Regions from separate parts of the Pseudomonas sp. PKS genome, predicted to be linked through region 2. Evidence: predicted binding sites of a transcription regulator. Region 2 holds the regulator's gene; each other region holds the start of a gene.
The links. Region 2 encodes FliA, which starts transcription of late flagellar genes. Its sites were predicted from a motif close to CTAAAGTTTNNNNNNNNNNNGCCGNTAA; they were not measured.

Region 1 (5,822 bases), on a different contig from region 2:
GGTGCTAGACCTCGCAGGCGCGGGGTTGTCGTTCAAGGTGGCCGATGAGCTGTTCCTGGGCTATTGCGACCGCCCCGGCATCCGTCCGGCGCCTTATCTTGCACGGGCGCGCTGGATCAGCATGGTCCCACCCTATCCTATGGGGCGCGAGGAGTTGTGCGACCTGCTGCAGCGCTCACACCAATTGGTGGTAAAGCGGTTGCCCAAGCGGCTGCAGGTTGGGCTGTTGCAAGGGTGACAGATACGTCGGGGCGGCCATTGCCACCTCGACATCAATTGCCGGTCAGGAAGTCGAGTGCGCCGCCCAGCCAGCGGCCACCGAGCAGCAAATGGTCGACCCAGAACGCCTGGTGCAGCATCACGATGCCCCAGAACGTCGCCTGGTAGGACACCTTGCGGGTCTTGTGTCGAAACAACTGCTGGGCCACCAGCGCGCCGGGCCAGCCACCGCATAGCTCGCTGGCGTGCAGGACCTTCTCGGGCGTCCGCCAGGCCTGGGTGCGGGCTTGCTGTTTGTCCTGCCAGTAGAGCAACAGGCTGACCAGGCTCGCCAGCGGATACACCACCAATGGCACCCAGGACTGCCCGCTGAAGGCCATCTGCGCGGCACCCAGTGCCGGCAGCAGGCACAGCCCGGCCAGCGCCAGCAACTTCAGGCGCACATTGCGTACGCCCTCCTGGGCGCGGCTGCCGCCACGCCGAGGTACAGTGTGCGAACGGGCCATCTCAGCCGTGCGCCGTGGCCCAGTTGACCCAGCCAAACTGCCAGGTCGCCAGGATCAGCAAGCCGAAAACAATGCGATACCAGGCAAATGCCGCATAACTGTGGTTGGCGATGAACTTCAGCAGGCCCCTTACGGCGATCATGGCGAAGATGAACGAGACCACGAAGCCGATGGCGAACACCGGCAGATCGCCAGGCTGGAACAGGTCACGGTACTTATAGCCCGAATAGACTGCGGCCCCGACCATGGTCGGCATGGCCAGGAAGAACGAGAACTCGGTCGCGGCTTTGCGCGACAGGCCGAACAACAGGCCGCCGATGATGGTCGAGCCCGAGCGCGAAGTCCCAGGAATCATTGCCAGGCACTGGACAAGGCCGATCCTCAAGGCGTGACTCCAGCGCATGTCATCGACATGGTCGACCTCGATGCGGTGGTCGCGCCGCTCCGCCCAGAGCATGATCACCCCGCCAACCACCAGGGCTGCTGCCACGGTGATCGGGTTGAACAGGTATTCATGGATCAGGTCGGCGAACAGCACGCCCAGCACCACCGCTGGGAAGAAGGCGATCAGCAGGTTGGCAGTAAAACGACGCGCCTGGGGCTGGCTCTGCAACCCAAGGACCACATCGAAGATCTTGCGGCGAAACTCCCAGACCACGGCCAGGATCGCGCCAAGCTGGATGATGATGTTGAACGCCATGGCGCGCTCGCCGCCGAAGTCGATCAGATCGGCGACGATGATCTGGTGCCCCGTGCTGGAGATCGGCAGGAACTCCGTCAACCCTTCGACCACGCCTAAGATGATTGCCTGCAAGGCACTCCAAAAATCCATCATTCCCCCGATGGAGCGCAGCTCCTGGCTGGCCCCTTGTACTTGATTTGCTTAATGATTACCGCGAAAGGCCCGGCCGTTTTACAGCGACTACAGCCCGCATTGCCAGTGGAAAAACGCCGATACCTAAAGGTTTCATCTTGCGCGGCCGAAATCCTATCAGAGGCGCTTGTCAATCGCTCGCGCGGCATGCGACACGAAACGCCTCTTCCGGCACTTAGCCCTTGGTCGAGTGTGTCGCGATGCGCAAAGCATGCTTGGATGCGCCTGATAACAAGAACAATGCGGGAGTACCTTTCATGAAGACCTTGAGGTCGATGTCGATCAGCCGGCGCCTGTCGCTGATCTTGCTGGTAGCGGTGGCCATGCTGGTGATCCTGGGGCTGCTGATGCTGCGCCAGCTCCACGGCGACCTGTATCAGGCCAAGGCCCAGAAGACCCAGCACGTGGTACAGACCGCGGCCGGAGTGCTGGCCTACTACCAAGGCCTGGAAGCCGCCGGCACGCTCAGCCGTGAGGCAGCCCAACAACAAGCGCTACAGGTGGTACGCGGCCTGCGCTACGACAAGGATGACTACTTCTGGATCAACGACCTGGGGCCGAAGATGATCATGCATCCGACCAACCCCAAGCTCGACGGCCAAGACCTCTCCGCCATCCGCGACCCCGACGGCTTTGCCGTCTTCAACGAAATGGTCGCCCTCGCCCGCAGCCAGGACGCAGGCTCGGTCAACTACCGCTGGCCCAAACCCGGCGCCAGCGAACCGGTGGCCAAGACCTCCTACATCCAGTTGTTCAAACCCTGGGGCTGGATCATCGGCTCGGGTGTCTATATCGACGACGTTCAAGCCGAGTTCGCCCGCCAAGTACGCGATGCCTCCCTGCTGGGCCTGGGCATCGCCATGCTGATGGCCCTGCTGGTGCTGTTGATCGCCCGCAGCATTGCCCGTCCGTTGCAGGATGCTGTGCAAGCCATGGGCAACATCGCCAGCGGTGAAAGCGACCTGACTCGGCGCCTGGATACCCACGGTCGAGACGAACTCACGCACCTGGGCGAACACTTCAACCGCTTCAACGGCAAGCTGCAGGGTGTGGTCGGCCAGTTGCAAGGCGCGGCCCATGCCCTGGCCCAGTCCGCCAGCCACGTCGGTGACAATGCGGGCCAGGCCCAGGCGCACAGCGTCCAGCAATCGTTGCAGATGGACCAGGTGGCCACCGCCGTCAACGAAGTCACTTATGCGGTCCAAGACGTCGCCAAGACCGCCGAACAAGCGGCCAACGAGATGCACGCGGCCCAAGTGCAGGTCGATCATGGCCAGCAGGCCATCCACGGTAGCCTGCAGCAGATCGACCGACTGTCGAGCACCATCGACCAGGCGGTGCAGGTGATCCGCGAACTGGCCGGGCACAGCACCCGGATCGGCGGCGTACTGGAAGTGATCCGCTCCATCGCCGAGCAGACCAACCTGCTAGCCCTCAATGCCGCCATCGAGGCGGCCCGGGCGGGTGAACAGGGCCGAGGTTTTGCCGTGGTCGCCGACGAAGTGCGACTGCTGGCTCAGCGCACCGCCCAGTCGACCGCCGAGATCCATACCATGATCGAGCACCTGCAAAGCCAGTCGGAAGCAGCCGTCAAGGCCATCGACACCAGCAGCGAGGCCTCGCGCCAGACCGTCCAGCAGGCCCGCGAGGCCGGCACCAGCCTGGATGCGATCAGCCAGGCGTTGAACAACCTCACCGCGCTCAACGCCTCGATCGCCAGTGCGACCTTGCAGCAGGCCCACGTGGTCGAAGAAATCAACCGCAACGTGCTCGATACCGCCGGGTTGTCCCAGCAGACCGCCGAGGCGGCGCGTCAGTCCAGCGACGCGGGGGCCTCGCTGGCACGCTTGAGCGAGGACCTGGAACAGCTGTTGCGCCAGTTCAAGGTCTGACAGGCCTCCCATGAGTTTGCGGGGGAACCCGCTCCCACAGCCAAACCGGTGCATTCAGGACACCGCAGAGCCAGTGGAGCGGTTTACCCGCGAATGGGCCTACAGCTTCCCTATCCCACAGGCTACAATCGCGCCCTTCCCACTCCCAAAGGATCGCCGATGTCCGGCCTCGAACTCTTCGCCGCCGTGCTCGGCGTCATCGCCGTGTGGCTCACGGTCAAGCAGAACCCGTGGTGCTGGCCGATCGGCTTGGTGATGGTGCTGCTCTACAGCTGGATCTTCTATGAGGTGAAGCTGTATTCCGACATGCTCCTGCAACTGGTCTATGCCGTACTGCAGTTGTACGGCTGGTGGCAATGGACGCGCCCGGAGCGCGTCGAGGACGCCCGCCAGGTGTCCAGCCTGGCCGCTGGGCCGATGTTCACAGACCTTGGAATCGGCCTGCTGGCAAGTCTGGGTCTTGGGGCGGCGATGGCGCACTGGACTGACGCCGCCCAGCCCTGGCTGGATGCCGCACTGACGGGTTTCAGCCTGGTGGCGCAGTGGTGGATGGCGCAAAAGCGCCTGCAATGCTGGGCATTGTGGGTGGTGCTGGACGTGATCTTCGTTGGCCTGTTCCTCTACAAAGGCCTGTACCTGACCGCCGCACTCTATGCGCTGTTCACCCTGATCGCCCTACGTGGCTGGCAGGAATGGCGGCGCGATCCGGCGCTGGTGGCGGCATGAAGGTCGTGGTGCTGTGTGGCCCGGAGTCCAGCGGCAAGAGCTGGCTCAGTGGGGAAATCCAGGCGCATTTCGGTGGCGTGGTCGTCAGCGAGTACGTACGCCATTTCATCGACCAGGAGCAGCGTGACACCTGTTACGCCGACATCCCCACCATCGCCCAGGGGCAACTGGCCTGGGAAGACCAGGCCCGTCAGCTGGCGCCGGAGCTCTTGATCCTCGACACCCATCTGCTCAGCAACATGCTGTGGAGTCATGCCCTGTTCGATGACTGCCCGCCCTGGCTGGAACAGACTTTGCTTGCACGTCACTATGACCTGCACCTGTTGCTCAGTCCCCAAGGCGTCGGCTGGGTAGACGATGGCCAGCGCAGCCAGCCCGATCTCAATGACCGCCAGCGGTTCTTCGACGACAGTCTGGCCTGGCTGGAACGTCATCGTCAGCCGGTGCAGATCATCGGCGGAGTATGGCCGCAAAGAAGCGCGGCAGCCCTGAACGCGGTGCAACGCCTGCTGGAGGGAAAATCCCCCAACTGCCCCACCGAGTGTTAAGGACCTGACACACACCTCGGGGCGGTAGTCCCCGAATTCTAGGGCTTTCCACCAGTTTTGGGGGTGGTGTCAAGCGCATGAAACACTTGTGAAAAAAGCCTCCTCAAGCAACGCCGATGCAGGGTCAGGCCGCGCACTAATGAAAATCCGTCTCACGGCTGATACAACAAAATCCAAACACCCGTAGCTAGATTCTCCAACGCGTTGATTTAACGAGAAAATCAAAAAACGGCACACCTTCTGCTCTCTTCAGGGCAATGCTGACCAGGGCCAGCGCTCAAAAGAAGGAATTGCCATCGTGAGGACATTCGATAAAGGCCTGATTCACCACCTGCTGGTCGGTTGCGTACTCGGCTCATGCCTCAGCCTGCCCGCCCAGGCCGACAACGGCATCATTGTGATCACGCGCGATGTCCAGCCCCGCATGGCCATCCGTACCCCTGTCGCCCCAGACCCTAATCCCACCACTGCCAATGCCAACCCGTCTGCGCAGATTCTGAGGCAGAGCAACGAACTCAGTGATGGTGACTTCGCCAGTATCACCAGCGGTACGGGCATTTCTTCGCTGGTCAGCCAGCAGACCACGAACCTGGGCGGTGCTATCAGCAACCAGAACCAACTTCCCAACATGGCCGCTGGCCGTGGCACAGGCTCGGGCAACGGCATTTCCAACATGGTCAACTCGAGCGTCCAACGCGGCCTGGCGCCGCTGCAGACACTGACCGGAGGCAAATGAGATGAGGCAGACGCTGTTAATCCTTACCGCGTTTTGCAGTGCATCGGCCTTGGCCCAACCTCCTGTGATCAACGACGCCACCATCGACAGTTCCGGCGCGCAGTACCAGGGCAACTTCAGCCTCAACCAGGCGGCGGGCGACCTGCAGCAGCAAGCCAACGCACGGGCTTTCGCCTATGGCCACGAAGCCAGCGCGAACACGCAGATCCACCAACGTCTGCAGACAGTGGTCGATCCCAACATGGGTGCCCGCGCCAGCATCCAGGGTAGCGCCTTCAGCCATGGCAGCGGCGCCCTCGGCGTAAACCAAAGCGCTGGCGC
Region 2 (5,822 bases):
ACGCAGGATGTTGGGGTCCATGCCCTTGCCGTCGTCGGAGATCGACAGCAGGATGTGGTCACCTTCCTGCTCGGCCGACAACACCACCCGCCCGGTGCGCGCCTTGCCGGAGGTCTCGCGCTCTTCAGGCATTTCGATGCCATGGTCGACCGCGTTGCGCACCAAGTGCACCAGCGGGTCGGCCAGGGCCTCGACCAGGTTCTTGTCCAGGTCGGTTTCCTCACCGACCAGCTCCAGGTTGATTTCCTTCTTGAGCTGGCGGGCCAGGTCGCGAACCAGGCGCGGGAAGCGACCGAAGACCTTCTTGATCGGCTGCATGCGGGTCTTCATGACCGCGGTCTGCAGGTCGGCGGTGACCACGTCGAGGTTGGACACGGCCTTGGACATGGCCTCATCGCCGCTGTTCAGCCCCAGGCGTACCAGGCGGTTACGCACCAGCACCAGTTCGCCGACCATGTTCATGATTTCGTCCAGGCGCGCGGTGTCGACCCGTACGGTGGTTTCCGCTTCGCTGGCCGTCGGTTTTTCGGCGGCAGGGGCTGCTGCGCGGGCCGGCGCGGCCGGTTTGGCAACTGCAGGCTTGGCCACCGGTGCCGCTTCAGGCTTGGCGACAGGCTTGCTGTCGACCTTGGCCACGGCAGAGGCGGTGGCAGCCACGGCCTCAGGCGTAGCCACGGCCGCGTCACTGGAGAACTTGCCTTTGCCGTGCAACTGATCAAGCAAGGCTTCGAACTCGTGCTCGGTGATGTCCCCACTTTGGGCCCCTGCCTCGACCGACGCAGGTGCCTGAGCCGTGGCGCCGGGCAGCGCATCGGCGGCGAAAGTGCCCTTGCCGTGCAACTGATCGAGCAACGCTTCGAATTCATCGTCGGTGATTTCATCGCTGCTCGGCGCCGCGACGCTGTCAGCCGACACAGGCGCAGGCGTCTGGGCAGAGAACTGGCCTTTGCCGTGCAACTGATCGAGCAGCGACTCGAACTCGGCGTCGGTGATCTCGTCGCTGTCGCTGCCCGCGGCCTCACCCTGCAGCTGTTCAGTAGCCTCGGCCTGGGCCTTCACCGCATCGAGCGAGTCGAGCAGTTGTTCGAACTCGCTGTCGGTGATATCGGGCTCGACGGCAGGCTCGGCTTCGGCGACGGCTGGAGCCTGGGGCATAGGCGCTGGGGCCTCGGCACCGGCCGGCTCGGCCAGACGCGACAGTGCGGCCAGCAGCTCCGGCGTGGCCGGAGTAATGTCGCTGCGCTCGCGAACCTGGCCAAACATGCTGTTGACCGTATCCAGTGCCTCGAGCACCACATCCATCAATTCCGCGTCGACCCGGCGCTCACCTTTGCGCAGGATGTCGAACACGTTCTCGGCGATATGGCAGCACTCCACCAGCTCATTGAGCTGAAGGAAGCCGGCGCCCCCTTTTACAGTGTGAAAACCGCGGAAGATCGCATTGAGCAGGTCCGCATCTTCTGGTCGGCTTTCCAGCTCGACCAATTGCTCGGACAGTTGCTCGAGGATTTCGCCGGCCTCTACCAGGAAATCCTGGAGGATTTCTTCATCGGCGCCGAAGCTCATTGAACGTGCTCCCTAAAAACCCAGGCTGGACAGCAAATCGTCGACGTCGTCCTGACCGGACACGACATCTTCACGCTTATCGGCATGAATCTGCGGACCTTCACCCCGAGTCGGATGTTTTTCTTGATCTTTTTCAGCACGCAGCTGCTGGTGGTCATGTTCGATACCGGCAAAACGGTCGACCTGGCTGGCCATCAGCACGAGCTTGAGCAGATTGCTTTCGACTTCGGTGACCAGTGCGGTCACCCGTTTGATCACCTGGCCGGTGAGGTCTTGATAGTCCTGGGCCAGGAGAATGTCGTTGAGATGGCCGGCGACTTTGCGGCTCCCCTCGGCGCTTTGCGTCAGGAAACTGTCGACGCGCTTGACCAGGTCGCGAAACTCCGGCGCTGCGACTTCACGACGCATGAAGCGCTGCCAGTCGACGCTCAGGTTCTGGGCCTCGGCCTGCAGATCGTTGAGCAGCGGCGTGCTCGCCTCCACCAGGTCCATGGTGCGGTTGGCCGCGCCTTCGGTGAGCTTGACCACGTAGGACAAGCGCTCGGTGGCGTCGGTGATCTGCGACACTTCCTCGGCCTGCGGCATGCGCGGGTCGATCTGGAAGCTGACGATTGCACTGTGCAATTCGCGGGTGAGCTTGCCGACTTCCTGGTACAGGCCACGATCACGGGTCTGGTTCAACTGATGGATCAGTTGCACAGCCTCGCCGAAATGGCCCTGCTCAAGGCTCTGGACCAGTTCCTGGGCATGCTTCTTCAGGGTCGATTCGAACTCCCCCAACGATGTGTTCATTTGCTCCATGGCGCCCCCTGACGTGACTCAGCCGTTGACGCGTTCGAAGATCTTTTCGATCTTCTCCTTGAGCACCTGGGCGGTGAAAGGCTTGACCACATAGCCGTTTACCCCGGCCTGGGCCGCTTCGATGATCTGGTCGCGCTTGGCTTCGGCGGTCACCATCAGCACCGGCATGCCCTTGAGGCGGTCATGGGCACGGACCTTACGCAACAGGTCGATACCGGACATGCCAGGCATGTTCCAGTCGGTCACGAGGAAGTCGTAGTGGCCGTTTTCCAGCATCGGCAACGCCGTGGTGCCGTCATCGGCCTCCTCGGTGTTGGTGAAGCCCAGGTCACGCAACAGGTTCTTGATGATCCGCCGCATCGTCGAAAAGTCGTCAACGATGAGGATTTTCATATCTTTGTTCAATTAGACCTCCAAGCAGTCCTAAACGCGCCCGGCCCCCGGACGCGCATTCAATCAATTCGGTACAACATCCAACGACGGTGGCGAACCTTGACTCAACGTGCCCGCCATTCCCCGAGACGGCTGCGCAGGCGCGCGGCGCACTGGCTATGCAACTGGCTGACACGCGACTCGCTGACCCCAAGCACCTCACCGATTTCCTTGAGGTTCAACTCCTCGTCGTAGTACAGCGCCAGCACCAGACGCTCACGCTCCGGCAGGTTGGCGATGGCCTCGGTCAACGCGGCCTGGAAGCGCTCGTCTTCCAGGTCCCGCGAAGGTTCCAGCAGGCCACTGGCGCCATCCTCGTGCAGCCCTTCGTGCTCGCCGTCCTGCAGGAGGTCGTCGAAGCTGAACAGGCGACTGCCCAGGGTGTCGTTCAGAATCCCGTAATAATCATCGAGACTCAATTGGAGTTCGGCAGCAACTTCATGATCTTTAGCGTCGCGACCGGTTCTGGCCTCCACGGCGCGTATCGCGTCGCTGACCATGCGGGTGTTGCGGTGTACCGAACGAGGCGCCCAATCCCCCTTGCGCACCTCATCGAGCATGGCCCCACGAATGCGGATACCGGCATAGGTTTCGAAGCTCGCGCCCTTGCTGGCATCGTATTTGTTGGCCACTTCCAGCAGGCCGATCATACCGGCCTGGATCAGGTCCTCGACCTGCACGTTGGCCGGCAGGCGTGCCAGCAGGTGGTAGGCAATGCGCTTGACCAGAGGGGCATAACGTTCGACCAGTTCATACTGGGCATCACGCGCCGCCCGGCTGTACATCTTGAAACCGCTCGCATTCATAGTACCGGTCCTGCGCTGGTCGGCTGCACCAGACGCTCGACGAAAAACTCCAGGTGTCCGCGCGGGTTGGCAGGCAGCGGCCAGCTGTCGACCTTCTGCGCGATGGCCTTGAAGGCCAGCGCACACTTGGATCGAGGGAAGGCCTCATAGACCGCCCGCTGCTTCTGCACCGCCTTGCGCACACATTCGTCGTAAGGCACGGCACCGACGTATTGTAAGGCGACGTCCAGGAAGCGATCCGTGACCTTGGTCAACTTGGCAAACAGGTTGCGCCCTTCCTGCGGGCTCTGCGCCATGTTGGCCAGGACCCGGAAGCGGTTCATGCCGTAGTCGCGGTTGAGCAGCTTGATCAGGGCGTAGGCATCGGTGATCGAGGTCGGCTCGTCGCAGACCACCAGCAGCACCTCCTGCGCGGCACGCACGAAGCTCACCACCGAGTCCCCGATTCCCGCAGCGGTATCGATCACCAGCACATCGAGGTTGTCGCCGATCTCGCTGAACGCCTGGATCAGCCCGGCATGCTGGGCTGGCGCCAGGTGCACCATGTTCTGGGTACCGGAGGCGGCCGGCACGATGCGCACACCACCAGGCCCTTGCAGCAGCACATCGCGCAGCTCGCAGCGCCCTTCGATGACATCGGCCAGGGTGCGCTTGGGCGACAGCCCCAGCAGGACGTCGACATTGGCCAGGCCCAGGTCGGCGTCCAGCAACATGACCCGGCGGCCGAGTTCAGCCAGCGCCAGGGACAGGTTCACTGAAACGTTGGTCTTGCCCACGCCACCTTTACCGCCGGTCACGGCGATCACCTGTACGGGATGCATGCTACCCATGTTTGTTCTTTACCTTGTCTCGGGGCCCAGGCCACATGAGGAGCTGAACACGACGCTCCTGATGCAGGTACTTTGCGCTGTCCATTCGTCAACCCGCACGCTTGCCTGGGTTGTGGTAGAGATCAGCGAACATGTCGGCCATCGCCTCTTCGCTGGGCTCGTCCTGCATCTGCACACTGACCGCACGGCTGACCAACTGATGTTTGCGCGGCAATTGCAGGTCATCAGGAATGCGCGGTCCATCGGTCAGATAGGCCACGGGCAATTCGTGACTGATGGCAAGGCTCAGCACTTCGCCGAGGCTGGCCGTTTCATCAAGCTTGGTCAGGATGCAGCCGGCCAGGCCACAACGCTTGTAGCTGTGGTAGGCAGCGGTCAGCACCTGCTTCTGGCTGGTGGTGGCCAGTACCAGGTAGTTCTTGGCGGCGATGCCGCGTCCGGCGAGGCTCTCCAGTTGCAGCCGCAGGGCCGGGTCGCTGGCCTGCAGGCCAGCGGTGTCGATCAGCACCACGCGCTTGCGCAACAGCGGATCGAGCGCCTGGGCCAAGGACTGGCCCGGGTCGACATAAGTGACTGGCACGTTGAGGATGCGCCCCAACGTCTTGAGCTGCTCCTGGGCGCCAATACGGAAACTGTCCATGCTCACCAGCGCCAGATGCTGAGCGCCGTACTTGAGCACATAGCGCGCCGCCAGCTTTGCCAGGGTGGTGGTCTTGCCCATGCCGGCCGGACCGACCATCGCGATCACACCGCCCTCTTCGATCGGCTCGATCTCGGGGACCTGGATCATCCGCGCCAGGTGGGCGAGGATCATGCGCCAGGCATGGCGCGGGTCTTCGATCTCGCCGGCAAGCTCCAGTGCTTCGCGAGCGATCGGGCCCGACAGGCCGATACGCTGCAAGCGACGCCAGAGGTTGGCTTGCTGCGGTTTGTTGCCCTGCAGTTGACTCCAGGCCAGGGACCCGAGCTGGACTTCAAGCAACTCGCGCAGGCCCGACAGCTCCGAGCGCATGGCATCGAACAGACGCGGATCGACCGGCGCCGGCGCTGGGGCAGCGACCGGCGCCGGCGCGTCGACCTGTGGCTCGACCAGTGGCTCGGAGGCGGTCAACGAAAGGCCGGCGAACAGTTGGCGATTGCCGGTCTCGTCGCTTTCGTTGCGTGTGCTCAGTTCAGCCTGGGCAGTGGCGATGCGCGTCTGGGTCTTGCGCAGCTCGTCTTCGAGCTCGATGTTCGGCACGCGTGGGGCCAGGGCGGACAGCTTGTAGTCCAGCGCGGCCGTCAACTCGACACCGCCGGCGATGCGCCGGTTGCCGATGATGGCGGCGTCGGAGCCAAGCTCATCCCGGACCAGCTTCATGGCCTGACGCATATCGGCGGCGAAAAA
Region 3 (5,822 bases), on a different contig from region 2:
GAGCGACCGGTGGTTGGATTCGGCCTGTCACCAGAAGCCGTGTATGATGGGCGACCTTTGCTGGATGCCGGGCGGCCCCGCCCACCCAGGCATCGGTATTTCACCACCCTCAGGAGATCACGAATGAGCGTACTCGTTGGTAAAAAAGCCCCTGACTTCACCGTTCCAGCCGTACTGGGCAACGGCGAGATCGTCGACAGCTTCAACCTGGCTTCGGCCATCAAAGGCAAGTACGGCCTGGTATTCTTCTACCCGCTGGACTTCACCTTCGTCTGCCCGTCCGAACTGATCGCTCTGGATCACCGCATCCCTGACTTCCAGGCGCGCGGCGTGGAAGTGATCGGCGTGTCGATCGACTCGCACTTCACCCACAACGCCTGGCGTAACACCCCAGTCGACAAAGGCGGTATCGGCCAAGTCAAGTACACCCTGGCAGCTGACATTGCCCACGACATCTGCAAGGCCTACGACGTTGAGTCCGAAGGCGGCGTGGCCTTCCGTGGCGCCTTCCTGATCGACAAGAACGGCGTTGTCCGTTCGCAGATCGTCAACGACCTGCCTCTGGGCCGTAACATGGACGAACTGCTGCGCCTGGTCGACGCCCTGCAATTCCACGAAGAGCACGGCGAAGTGTGCCCGGCCAACTGGAAGAAAGGCGACAAAGGCATGACCGCTTCGCCAGAAGGCGTCGCTGCCTACCTGAGCGAGAACGCTGGCAAGCTGTAATTGCCACGCGAATAAAAAAACCGGCCTTCTTGGCCGGTTTTTTTATGCGTCGGGTTCGAACTCAATCGTTGAAGTCGCGCCAGCCGCCCATTTCCTTCCAGCGGTTGACAATGCCGCAGAACAGCTCGGCGGTCTTCTCCGTATCGTAGCGGGCCGAGTGGGCCTCGCGACCGTCGAAGTCGATGTCGGCGCTCTGGCAGGCCCGTGCCAGTACGGTCTGGCCGTAGGCCAGGCCGGCCAGAGTGGCCGTGTCGAAGCTGGAGAACGGGTGGAACGGATTACGCTTGAGGTCAGTGCGCGCCACGGCGGCATTGAGGAAATTCAGGTCGAAACTGCTGTTGTGCCCGACCAGGATGGCCCGTTTGCAGCCATTGGCTTTCAACGCCTTGCGCACGCCGCGGAAGATGTCGGTGAGCGCCGTTTCCTCGCTCACCGCCATGCGCAGCGGGTGGTCCAGCTTGATGCCAGTGAACTCCAGGGCTGCCGGCTCGATGTTGGCCCCTTCGAAGGGCTCGACCCGATAGAAGTAGGTGTGCTCAGGGAACAGGAAGCCCTTTTCGTCCATGCCGATGGTGACTGCGGCGATTTCCAGCAAGGCATCGGTCGCACTATTGAAACCGCCGGTTTCAACGTCCACCACGACGGGCAGGTAACCGCGGAAACGCTCGGCCATCGGATGGCGAGCGCCGCCGCCTTGACCTTCCTGGTCTTCTTCGTAGAACGCTTCGCTCACGCCTGACCCTCCAGCAGACGCCAGCGCAGCTTCTCGCCTGCGCGCAGAGGGATCACGGTATTGTCGCCCAGTGGCAGGCTGTCCGGGGCAGTCCACTCCTCGCGTACCAGAGTAATGGTGTCGGTGTTCGCCGGCAGGCCGTAGAAGGCCGGGCCGTGCAGGCTGGCGAAGCCTTCGAGCTTGTCCAGGGCATTACGCTGCTCGAACGCCTCGGCATACAGTTCGATGGCGGCATAGGCGGTGTAGCAGCCGGCGCAACCGCAGGCGGCTTCCTTGGCATGACGGGCGTGCGGTGCCGAGTCGGTCCCCAGGAAGAACTTGCTGTTACCGCTGGTGGCCGCGTCCAGCAAGGCCACCTGGTGGGTGTTGCGCTTGAGGATCGGCAGGCAATAGAAGTGCGGGCGGATACCGCCCACCAGCATGTGGTTGCGGTTGTACAGCAAGTGTTGGGCGGTGATGGTCGCGCCGACGTTGGCCGGGGCCTGCAGGACGAACTGCGCGGCATCGGCGGTGGTGATGTGCTCGAACACCACTTTCAGGGTCGGGAAGCGCTCGACCAGGCGAACCAGATGCTCGTCGATGAAGCGCTTCTCTCGGTCGAACACATCGACCTCGGCGCGGGTCACCTCACCGTGCACCAGCAGCGGCATGCCGGTTTCGGCCAGGGCTTCGAGCGCTGGCGTGATGTTGTCCAGGCTGGTCACGCCCGAGTCGGAATTGGTAGTGGCGCCGGCCGGGTACATCTTGGCGGCATACACGAATCCACTGGCCTTGGCCGCGCGGATGTCCTCGGCGCTGGTACGGTCCGTGAGGTACAGCACCATCAAAGGCTCGAATCGGCTGCCGGCCGGACGTGCGGCCAGGATGCGCTCACGATACGCACCGGCCTCGATGGCGTTGCGGACCGGTGGGACGAGATTGGGCATGATGATGGCGCGGGCGAAGGTGCGCGCCACGTCGCCAACGGTGTGGGGCAGGACGGCACCATCGCGCAGATGGATGTGCCAGTCGTCGGGGCGCAGGAGGGTCAGGCGATCGGACATTGGGGATTCCAGGCGGGTCGAACTCGTGTGCCAATGCTACCGGAAAACCCTCGTTCGAGCACGGCTATCAAGTTTTCCTGCCCGCGTCCGATAGCTTGCAGGTAAGCCGTCAGAATCAATGGAGCCGCCTGTGCGCCAGCGTTACCTAGCCCTGTTCACCCTGTTTGCCAGCCTGCCGGCCGGGGCATTGACCTTCCAGACTCGCGTGGAGAACGTCACCTGGAATGTCGAAGGGGATCAGTTCGAATGCCGCCTTGTTCAGCCGATCGACGGTTTCGGCAGTGGCGAGTTCGTGCGTCGGGCCGGTGAGCAGCCGATCTTCCAATTGCGTTCGGACACCAACGCACTGGGTGCCGGCGGCGCGACTTTGCTGGCGGCAGCGGCGCCTTGGCAGCCAGGCCGGGGTGATATCAATCTCGGCTCGGTGCGCATGGGTCGTACGGGGGTGTTGTTCACCTCGTCACAGGGCCAGGCCAGCCGACTGATCAATGGCCTGCTCGATGGTCGCAGCACGGTGGTGCGCAACTACACGGGCGAAGGTGGCAGGCCCATGGAAGTGCGTGTGCTGCCTGTGAGTTTCGCCAAGGCTTACGGTGACTATCAGGTGTGCGCAAGCAAATTGCTGCCGATGAACTTCGACCAGATTCGCCAGACCCAGGTGAGCTTCCCCCGTGGAATCGAGCTGGACAGTGCTGCCAGGGCGCGACTGGACGTGATCCTCGATTATCTCAAGGCCGATCCTTCGGTGAATCACATAGAACTCGATGGCCACTCCGACAACAGCGGCAATCGGCTGACCAACCGCGACACATCGCGGCGCCGGGCCTTGGCGGTCGCCGATTACCTCAAGGCCCATGGCGTGCCACAGGAGCAGATCACCGTGCGCTTCCACGGTGAGCGATATCCGCTCGCGCGCAACAACAGTGCCGCCAACCGGGCGCGCAACCGCCGAGTGAGCATCCAGCTTGACCGCGTCGCGCCGGTGGAAAAGCCCGTGGAAACACCCGCCGACAAGCCCGCTGGCCAACCGCCGGCGACGCCTGCTGCACCCGCTCCCGCAACCCCGGCTGCGGCCGTGGCTGGCCCACGTGCGGGCAAAACCGCCTGAATGCAACCGCTGGTCGCGGTCTTGACTGTTCCTGTCGCTTTGTCGTCACAAGCTGTCGCCCCATTGTAAATATTTCAATGGGGCCGGTAGAATCAACCGCTTTCCGTACAACCCCGTGGAGTGATGGCATGGCGGACGTAAAAAAGGTCGTACTGGCGTATTCCGGCGGCCTTGATACTTCGGTGATTCTCAAGTGGCTGCAGGATACCTACAACTGCGAAGTGGTGACCTTCACCGCTGACCTGGGGCAGGGCGAAGAGGTCGAACCGGCTCGCGCCAAGGCTCAGGCGATGGGCGTGAAAGAAATCTACATCGATGACCTGCGCGAAGAATTCGTGCGTGATTTCGTTTTCCCGATGTTCCGCGCCAACACCGTCTACGAAGGCGAGTACCTGCTGGGTACTTCCATCGCCCGTCCGCTGATCGCCAAGCGTCTGATCGAAATCGCCAACGAAACCGGCGCCGATGCCATTTCCCACGGCGCCACCGGCAAGGGTAACGACCAGGTTCGCTTCGAGCTGGGCGCCTATGCGCTCAAGCCAGGCGTCAAGGTCATTGCACCCTGGCGTGAGTGGGATCTGCTGTCCCGCGAGAAGCTGATGGACTATGCCGAAAAGCACGGCATTCCAATCGAGCGCCACGGCAAGAAGAAATCGCCGTACTCGATGGACGCCAACCTGCTGCACATCTCCTATGAAGGCGGTGTCTTGGAAGATACCTGGACCGAGCACGAGGAAGACATGTGGCGCTGGAGCGTCTCTCCGGAAAACGCCCCGGATCAGGCCACCTACATCGAGCTGACCTACCGCAATGGTGACATCGTCGCCATCGACGGCGTCGAGATGACCCCCGCCACCGTACTGGCCGAGCTTAACCGTATCGGCGGTGCCAACGGCATCGGTCGCCTGGATATCGTCGAGAACCGTTACGTGGGCATGAAGTCCCGTGGTTGCTACGAAACCCCTGGCGGCACCATCATGCTCAAGGCTCACCGTGCCATCGAGTCGATCACCCTGGACCGCGAAGTCGCTCACCTGAAGGATGAGCTGATGCCGAAGTACGCCAGCCTGATCTACACCGGCTACTGGTGGAGCCCGGAGCGTCTGATGCTGCAGCAAATGATCGACGCTTCCCAGGCCAACGTTAACGGTGTTGTCCGCCTGAAACTGTACAAGGGCAACGTGATTGTCGTAGGTCGCAAGTCGGACGATTCGCTGTTCGATGCCAACATCGCGACCTTCGAGGAAGATGGCGGCGCTTACAACCAGGCCGATGCCGCGGGCTTCATCAAGCTCAACGCCCTGCGTATGCGCATCGCCGCCAACAAGGGGCGCTCGCTGCTCTGACCTTTGCGAGTACCTCGAAAACCCCGGCCTTGTGCCGGGGTTTTTTTTGCCTGGATTTCAGGGCTGGCCACGTTTTTCATCAGCGTCCCCGACATTGACCGACAGATTGATGCGAACACCGGTATCCAGGTTTTCGAGAACCCAACTGCGAGGGAGTGTGTGAGGCTGGGTGAGAGCACGCAGAATGTGGGTTTCGACGATCTTGCGTGTGTCTGGGCCGGAAAGGGTGATGCACATGGTCTGTTCCGGCACGGATGTCTCGGAGGGTGCCTTGTCTGGCGAGACGTCTTCAGGGGGGTATGAAAGGGGGGGCTGAGTGTCCGCCTTTTCTACCGTCTCCGGTTGAGGAGGTTGATACAAGGATTGATTGTTGAAGTTCAAGGTGAGGAAAAACAGCATGGTCAGGAAGAAGGGGAAGCCTACTAGGAACCATGTGTAGATTTCCTGGCTGTTCTCACTGAGAAAAGGCAGCGTCGCCAGCGCAGAGGCTTCGATGATACCTGCAAAGATGGCGATGATTGCCAAGGGGCTGATGGAGTCTGTCTGCATGGTCCTTGCCCACGAATGTTTTCTTATCTCTCGCCTGTTTTGAGGCTGATGAAAAGATAGAGCTGTTTCCCGTGGAGGCGACGTTTCGCACTCTCTAAAGTTACCCCGTCTGAACAGAGAATTCCTTCAAGTTAGTGGCGTTATGGAAGTGGGGTTTTATATTGCTTATTGTTAGTTTTATAGGTGGTGCCTGGGTGCAAAAAGTTTGAAGCAACTAGGCATGTAGGAAAATTCTTTAATTTATGTAGGGGCTCTCTCTGCTTGCTGATGGGCGGCAATCCGCTGCGCCATAAGGCGGTCAGCTCGGTTATCGTAAT
Region 4 (5,822 bases), on a different contig from region 2:
TGACCCGGCGCATCCACCCGGCACCGTTACGCCCGGCGCCGATGGAGCCGAAGTTCTTCCTCAAACGGGTACCACAGTCGTTGTCCACGGTTCTGGGCTCGGGCCTGATCGTAGGCTCCTTCTATGGTCTGGCGCCGCTGTATGCGGCCAACCAGGGGCTTACCACCGAGCAGATCGGTCTGTTCATGGGTAGCTGCATCTTTGCGGGGTTGGTGGTGCAGTGGCCGCTGGGTTGGCTGTCGGACCGCTACGATCGTGCGGTGCTGATCCGTAGCGTCTCGATCGGTCTGGCGCTGGCTGCATTGCCGCTGGCGGTGCTGCCCAGCGTGCCGCTGGAGTTGCTGTTCGCCATCGGCTTTGTGATTTCGCTGCTGCAGTTCTGCCTGTACCCGCTGGCGGTCGCGTTTTCCAACGACCATGTCGAAAGCGAGCGACGTGTCTCGCTGACGGCCATGTTGCTGGTGACCTACGGCGTGGGGGCCTGTATCGGTCCGCTGGCGGCGGGTGTGCTGATGAAGGTTCTGGGGCCGCAAATGCTCTATGCCTTCTTCCTGTTCTTCGCCTTGGTGCTGGTGTGGCGGATCCGGCCGAAGGCGGTCACCGGCCTGCATCAAGTGCAGGACGCGCCGCTGGGCCACGTGGCCATGCCAGCGGCGGGCTCGCCCTTGTCGGCAGCGCTGGACCCTCGGGTCGATGAGCAGACCGTGCAGGATATGATGCAAGCGCCGGTGGCGGCCGAAGACACCGAAGCCGAGGAGCAAAAGCCCCGGGAAGATACGGGAGTGCCCCACGCCGAGGTCGACAAGTCGGTGTGAGCACTGGTCTTCAAGCAGGCTGCAATGCAATGAAAAACGCCACCCGATAGGTGGCGTTTCTCATGGGGCGTTCGACACTCAATAGTCGTCTTTGTCGAAGCGTCGTGCCTCGCGCTGCAATTGGTAGACGAAGCTCTCGATCTTGCGCTGCATCTGGCCATTGAGGTTGTGGAAGCGCACGCCAGCGAAGGTGGTGTTCAGGCGCTCTTCGAAGTGCAGGTGACGCAGTTCTACCATCGCCTGCGACATGCCCAGCGGATTGCTGGCGGCGAAGCGCTCGTACACCTCACCCAGTTGCAGGCGCTCTTCGATGTTGCCTTCAAAACGCAGCTTGCAGCCTGTGGCGGAGATGTCCAGCAATTTGCCGCGCAGGGCGCCCTTGCCCTTGAGTCGTTCACCGTCGAGCACGATATCGACCAGTTGCGACAGCTTGAGCGCGGCCCGGAAGGCGTTGCGGCGCTGGTGGTAGGTCATCTCGGTTGGCAGGGGAGCACGGTAGCAGCGATGGCCATCGATCTCGGTGATGGTGGTCGCGGTGTTGCATTCCCAGGCGATGCGCACGCCATCATGGAAACCTTCGATGCGGAAGGGTTCGCCATTCTCGATGTACTTTTCACCGTCGCGAGGGATCATTTCGTCCAGCGCCACGGTGTTGGCGTCACGGTCCACATGCACGACGTAGCTCTGGAACCGCTGGCTGCGCTCAGGGAAGGTAATGATCAGCGGATCGTGGCTATCCAGCAATTGGCGCAGATTGGCTGCGATTTCCAAAGGCGTGGTGAGCACCTTGGGTGGCTGGGGAGCATCGGATGCATTGAACACGGGTAATCAATCTCCAGGCAAAAACGACACACGCAAGTAACGGCATTTTGCCAGTATGTACCGTGCCTTGATAGAAATAATCACACTTGGCTGATGGCGCGGGCCTTGGCCATAGGCGAGGTGGCGCCACGGCTGTCATAGAGCGACGGAGAATCGCCACCCATGAGGATTCTGATCTGATTGGCCGTGGCGTGTTGTTGCAACTGGATGATCCGGCCGTTGGTCTCGTTGACCTTCTGGCAGGCGTCCATCAACTGGGTGAGTACTTCGAGTTGTTGCAGCATGACCTCGCCCAGGGAGGATTGCGCGGCCAGGGCCTGCACGCCGGCCCGGTCGGCAGAGAAGCCCAGGCCGACCAGCAGTTGGTTGCGCCGCATACCTTGCTGCTCGAGCAGGACGATCAGGGACTGCTTGCGTGCCAGGATGTTCTCCAGCACCTGCATGTCCCGGCCATGCAGGGCGACGGCTTCTTTCTGAAGCAGTTCGAGCAGTTCCTGCGTGGGCGCGATGTCGTCTTCGATCAGTTGCAGCAAAGTGGTGTCGTGCATGGCTGGCTCTTGGCTCTTGCGTCCTTGAAGTCAGCGCCCCGGAGGGTTAGCGCTGGGCTTCGAAATCAAGCAGTTTGCTGGCGACCCGGCCGGCATCGACCTGATAGCTGCCGTCGGCGATCGCCTGTTTCAACTGGGCCACGCGGGCGCTGTTGACTTCCGGCTGGTCGCGCAGCTTATCGCTGATCTTCTGCAACTGCTGGGCCTCTTGGCTGAGGTGTACCGCTTCTCCGCTGGCAGGCTGTGGCGCTTCGTTGGTTTCGCCGGCTTTCGGGGCGTTACCGGTCGCGGTATTGCTGCGAACGCCGCCCGTGACGGACGGAGAATTATTCAAACGACTGAAGTCGATGACCATGATCAGAAACCTCTGGGAATTTGGACGCTTGCCCTGTTTTCGGCCAACCCGAAAAAAACTTTAGGCACGAATGTATCGCCACCTGTCGGCAAGCGCGCATGACCCGTTTTCTGACACAGTTTAGGAAAACCCGTTCCCCGTCGCTAGTTTTTATCCTGTCCTGCTTGGCAGGGCGCCGCAAATGCCTTACATGGCCACCTCTACCTGTCCAGGCCCAATCACCCGTGCCTTGACCACGCGCTTGGAGTTCAGGTTGCGCACGCGAATCTGCTCGGAGAGCCCGCCTTTGCTCAAGGCCTCGCCAGGCATGCGCACGCTCAGGCTGCCGCTGCGGGCCGTGATCACCACATGATCGCCCTTGCGTACCACCTCGGCCTGCTCCAGATGCTGGGGCGTCAGGACCTGGTCGAGCACCGTCGGGCGCAGCAGCTTCATGCCCACGGCCTGTTCCAGGCTTGTGAGAAAGCCCTGGTTGAGCGTGCCTACGTCGCGCTCGCGCAGGTTGACATCGCCTTCGCCGATCACGCTCTCGCGCCTGAGCGGGCGGGTCATCACCACCACCTCGCGAAACAGCTTTACCTGAGCCGGGACGAACACGGTCCAGGGCGCGCTGCCGTTGCAGCGTACCCGCACCGTGACCCTGCCCAGGGGCTGTGCCGGACTTTCAAGCGAAGCGTCCAGTTGCTGACTGCACAGCGGCATGCGCAGGCGCGGGTCGAGCGGGTTGACCTGGATCTCGTAGCGACCAGTAGTCTGGCTGGTGGCCAGATAATCCTCCACGGTGAATTCAAGAAACCCCTGGGTGACGCCGATAAGTTGTTCAGGCAAGGTAACCGCATCGGCCAGCACGCGTGTGCCGGAGGTCAGCAGGCATAGCGCCATCAGCGAGCCGGTCATCAGGCGCGTCAGGCGTCGGTAAACTGTCGTTTTCGTGTACATGGCGCTCAAAAAAGCAAAGCCCGTGCCGACTCGGTTCACGGGCGAAAACTAGAGGAGTCTGGCATGGCTGGAGTCATGGATTCGGTCAACCAGCGCACGCAACTGGTGGGGCAGAATCGTCTGGAGCTGTTGCTGTTCCGCCTCAATGGCGAGCAGCTCTATGGCATTAACGTGTTCAAGGTTCGGGAAGTATTGCAGTGCCCGGAGCTGACGTTGTTGCCCAAGTCCCACCCGGTGGTGCGTGGGGTGGCCAACATTCGCGGTGCGACCATCCCCATCCTCGACCTGTCGATGGCGACCGGCTTGCCGGGTCTGCAGGAAGAGACGCGCAACAGTTTCGTGATCATCACCGAGTACAACACCAAGACCCAAGGCTTCCTGGTGCATTCGGTCGAGCGCATCGTCAACATGAACTGGGAGGAGATTCATCCGCCACCCAAGGGGACCGGTCGTGATCACTACCTGACCGCTGTCACCCGTGTGGACGGGCGGATGGTGGAGGTCATCGACGTAGAGAAAGTCCTTGCCGAAGTGTCGCCATCGTCAGAGGAAGTGTCCGTGGGTGTGGTCGATGCCGAGGTGCAGGACAAGGCGATGATGCTGCGAGTGCTGACCGTCGATGATTCATCGGTGGCGCGCAAGCAGGTCAGTCGTTGCCTGCAGTCGGTGGGGGTGGAGGTAGTGGCCCTCAACGATGGTCGCCAGGCCTTGGACTACCTGAACAAACTGGTGGAAGAGGGCAAGCGTCCGGAAGAGGAGTTCCTGATGATGATCTCCGACATCGAAATGCCGGAGATGGATGGCTATACCCTGACCGCGGAGATTCGCAGCGATCCTCGCATGCAAAAGTTGCACATCCTCCTGCATACTTCGCTGTCCGGGGTCTTCAACCAGGCCATGGTCAAGAAGGTCGGCGCCGACGACTTCCTGGCCAAGTTCAAGCCGGACGACCTGGCTCAGCGGGTGGTCGATCGGATCAAGGCAACGCATTGAAACGGCCGGGGGGCAACCCCTGGCACCAGGGATTTGAAAGAGGCGGCAGCATTGTCTACGGGTAATTTGGATTTTGAACAGTTCCGGGTCTTCCTGGAGAAAGCCTGTGGCATCTTGCTGGGCGAGAATAAGCAATACCTGGTCTCCAGCCGTCTCAACAAGCTGATGGAGCAGCAGGGCATCAAGTCGCTCGGTGAGCTGGTGCAGCGAATTCAGAGCCAGCCGCGCAGCGGGTTGCGTGAGCAGGTGGTCGATGCGATGACGACCAACGAAACCCTGTGGTTCCGCGACACCTATCCGTTCGAGGTGCTCAAGAACAAGGTGATTCCGGAGTTCATCAAGAACAACCCGGGTCAGCGTCTGCGGATCTGGTCAGCGGCATGCTCCTCGGGGCAAGAGCCGTATTCGATCTCCATGGCCATCGACGAGTTCGAGCGTAGCAACCTGGGGCAGTTGAAGATGGGCGCGCAGATCGTTGCCACCGACTTGTCCGGGTCGATGCTGACCAACTGCAAGACCGGCGAATACGACAGCCTGGCCATTGGTCGTGGCTTGTCCCAGGAGCGCCTGCAGCGCTACTTCGACACCAAGGGGCCGGGCCGTTGGGCGGTCAAGGCGCCGATCCGCAGTCGGGTCGAGTTCCGATCCTTCAACCTGCTCGACAGCTACGCGGCGCTGGGCAAGTTCGACATCGTGTTCTGCCGCAACGTGCTGATCTACTTCTCGGCCCAGGTCAAGAAAGACATCCTCATGCGCATCCACAGCACGCTCAAGCCGGGCGGGTACCTGTTCCTTGGGGCTTCCGAGGCGCTCAACGGGTTGCCGGACCACTACCAGATGGTCCAGTGCAGCCCGGGGATCATCTACCAGGCTAAATAAACCCAGACAGGGGCCGCATCGCGGCCCCTTTTTTTGCCGGTACCCATTGCCGCTTTGCTGACGCCAAGCGGTAAACCATTGCCGCTTTTCTGGCATTGCCGCCGGCAAGCAGGGCCTCAATGCCCGGTTTTACTGGGGCTTTATCGCTTGGCACAAACCTTGCTCTAGCTTGCTCACGATTCTTCCGGTCAACCTTCGAAGGTTTCCCAGACATGAGCATCAGCTTCGACAAGGCGCTCGGCATCCATGAGCAGGCATTGAGCTTCCGCGCCCAGCGCGCCGAGGTTCTGGCCAACAACATCGCCAACGCCGACACGCCTAACTACAAGGCGCGTGACATGGATTTCTCGGCGGTGCTCGCCGCCGAAGCCGACAAGCAGCAGAAGGGGCGCATTGCCCTGGATCGCACCAATAGCCGCCACATCGAGGCCGAAGGCCTGGCCATGGGCGACGATACCCTCAAGTACCGCA

Region 1: a site for FliA is predicted at 1,685-1,712, ahead of ABOA88_RS00800 (methyl-accepting chemotaxis protein). Genes of this name have one in related genera too.
Region 3: a site for FliA is predicted at 2,569-2,596, ahead of ABOA88_RS20370 (flagellar protein MotY). Genes of this name have one in related genera too.
Region 4: a site for FliA is predicted at 2,577-2,604, ahead of flgM (flagellar biosynthesis anti-sigma factor FlgM). Genes of this name have one in related genera too.

The regions. Positions count from the first base shown of each region.
Region 1 covers NZ_JBEGDO010000001.1:168,315-174,136, reverse strand. The annotation lists gene ABOA88_RS00815 (MmcQ/YjbR family DNA-binding protein) at 1-238, shown strand, start outside; gene ABOA88_RS00810 (DUF1294 domain-containing protein) at 273-725, opposite strand; gene ABOA88_RS00805 (undecaprenyl-diphosphate phosphatase) at 727-1,557, opposite strand; gene ABOA88_RS00800 (methyl-accepting chemotaxis protein) at 1,857-3,491, shown strand; gene pnuC (nicotinamide riboside transporter PnuC) at 3,651-4,217, shown strand; gene ABOA88_RS00790 (AAA family ATPase) at 4,214-4,765, shown strand; gene ABOA88_RS00785 (hypothetical protein) at 5,064-5,501, shown strand; gene ABOA88_RS00780 (adhesin) at 5,503-5,822, shown strand, end outside.
Region 2 covers NZ_JBEGDO010000006.1:242,866-248,687, forward strand. The annotation lists gene ABOA88_RS09260 (chemotaxis protein CheA) at 1-1,566, opposite strand, end outside; gene ABOA88_RS09265 (protein phosphatase CheZ) at 1,579-2,367, opposite strand; gene ABOA88_RS09270 (chemotaxis response regulator CheY) at 2,386-2,760, opposite strand; gene fliA (RNA polymerase sigma factor FliA) at 2,865-3,605, opposite strand; gene fleN (flagellar synthesis regulator FleN) at 3,602-4,435, opposite strand; gene flhF (flagellar biosynthesis protein FlhF) at 4,524-5,822, opposite strand, start outside.
Region 3 covers NZ_JBEGDO010000025.1:7,189-13,010, forward strand. The annotation lists gene ABOA88_RS20355 (peroxiredoxin) at 124-726, shown strand; gene rnt (ribonuclease T) at 788-1,399, opposite strand; gene pyrC (dihydroorotase) at 1,456-2,502, opposite strand; gene ABOA88_RS20370 (flagellar protein MotY) at 2,633-3,610, shown strand; gene ABOA88_RS20375 (argininosuccinate synthase) at 3,739-4,956, shown strand; gene ABOA88_RS20380 (hypothetical protein) at 5,014-5,505, opposite strand.
Region 4 covers NZ_JBEGDO010000029.1:39,330-45,151, reverse strand. The annotation lists gene ABOA88_RS21895 (MFS transporter) at 1-815, shown strand, start outside; gene ABOA88_RS21890 (flagellar brake protein) at 894-1,637, opposite strand; gene ABOA88_RS21885 (flagella synthesis protein FlgN) at 1,718-2,185, opposite strand; gene flgM (flagellar biosynthesis anti-sigma factor FlgM) at 2,232-2,540, opposite strand; gene flgA (flagellar basal body P-ring formation chaperone FlgA) at 2,727-3,479, opposite strand; gene ABOA88_RS21870 (chemotaxis protein CheV) at 3,543-4,472, shown strand; gene cheR (protein-glutamate O-methyltransferase CheR) at 4,524-5,351, shown strand; gene flgB (flagellar basal body rod protein FlgB) at 5,564-5,822, shown strand, end outside.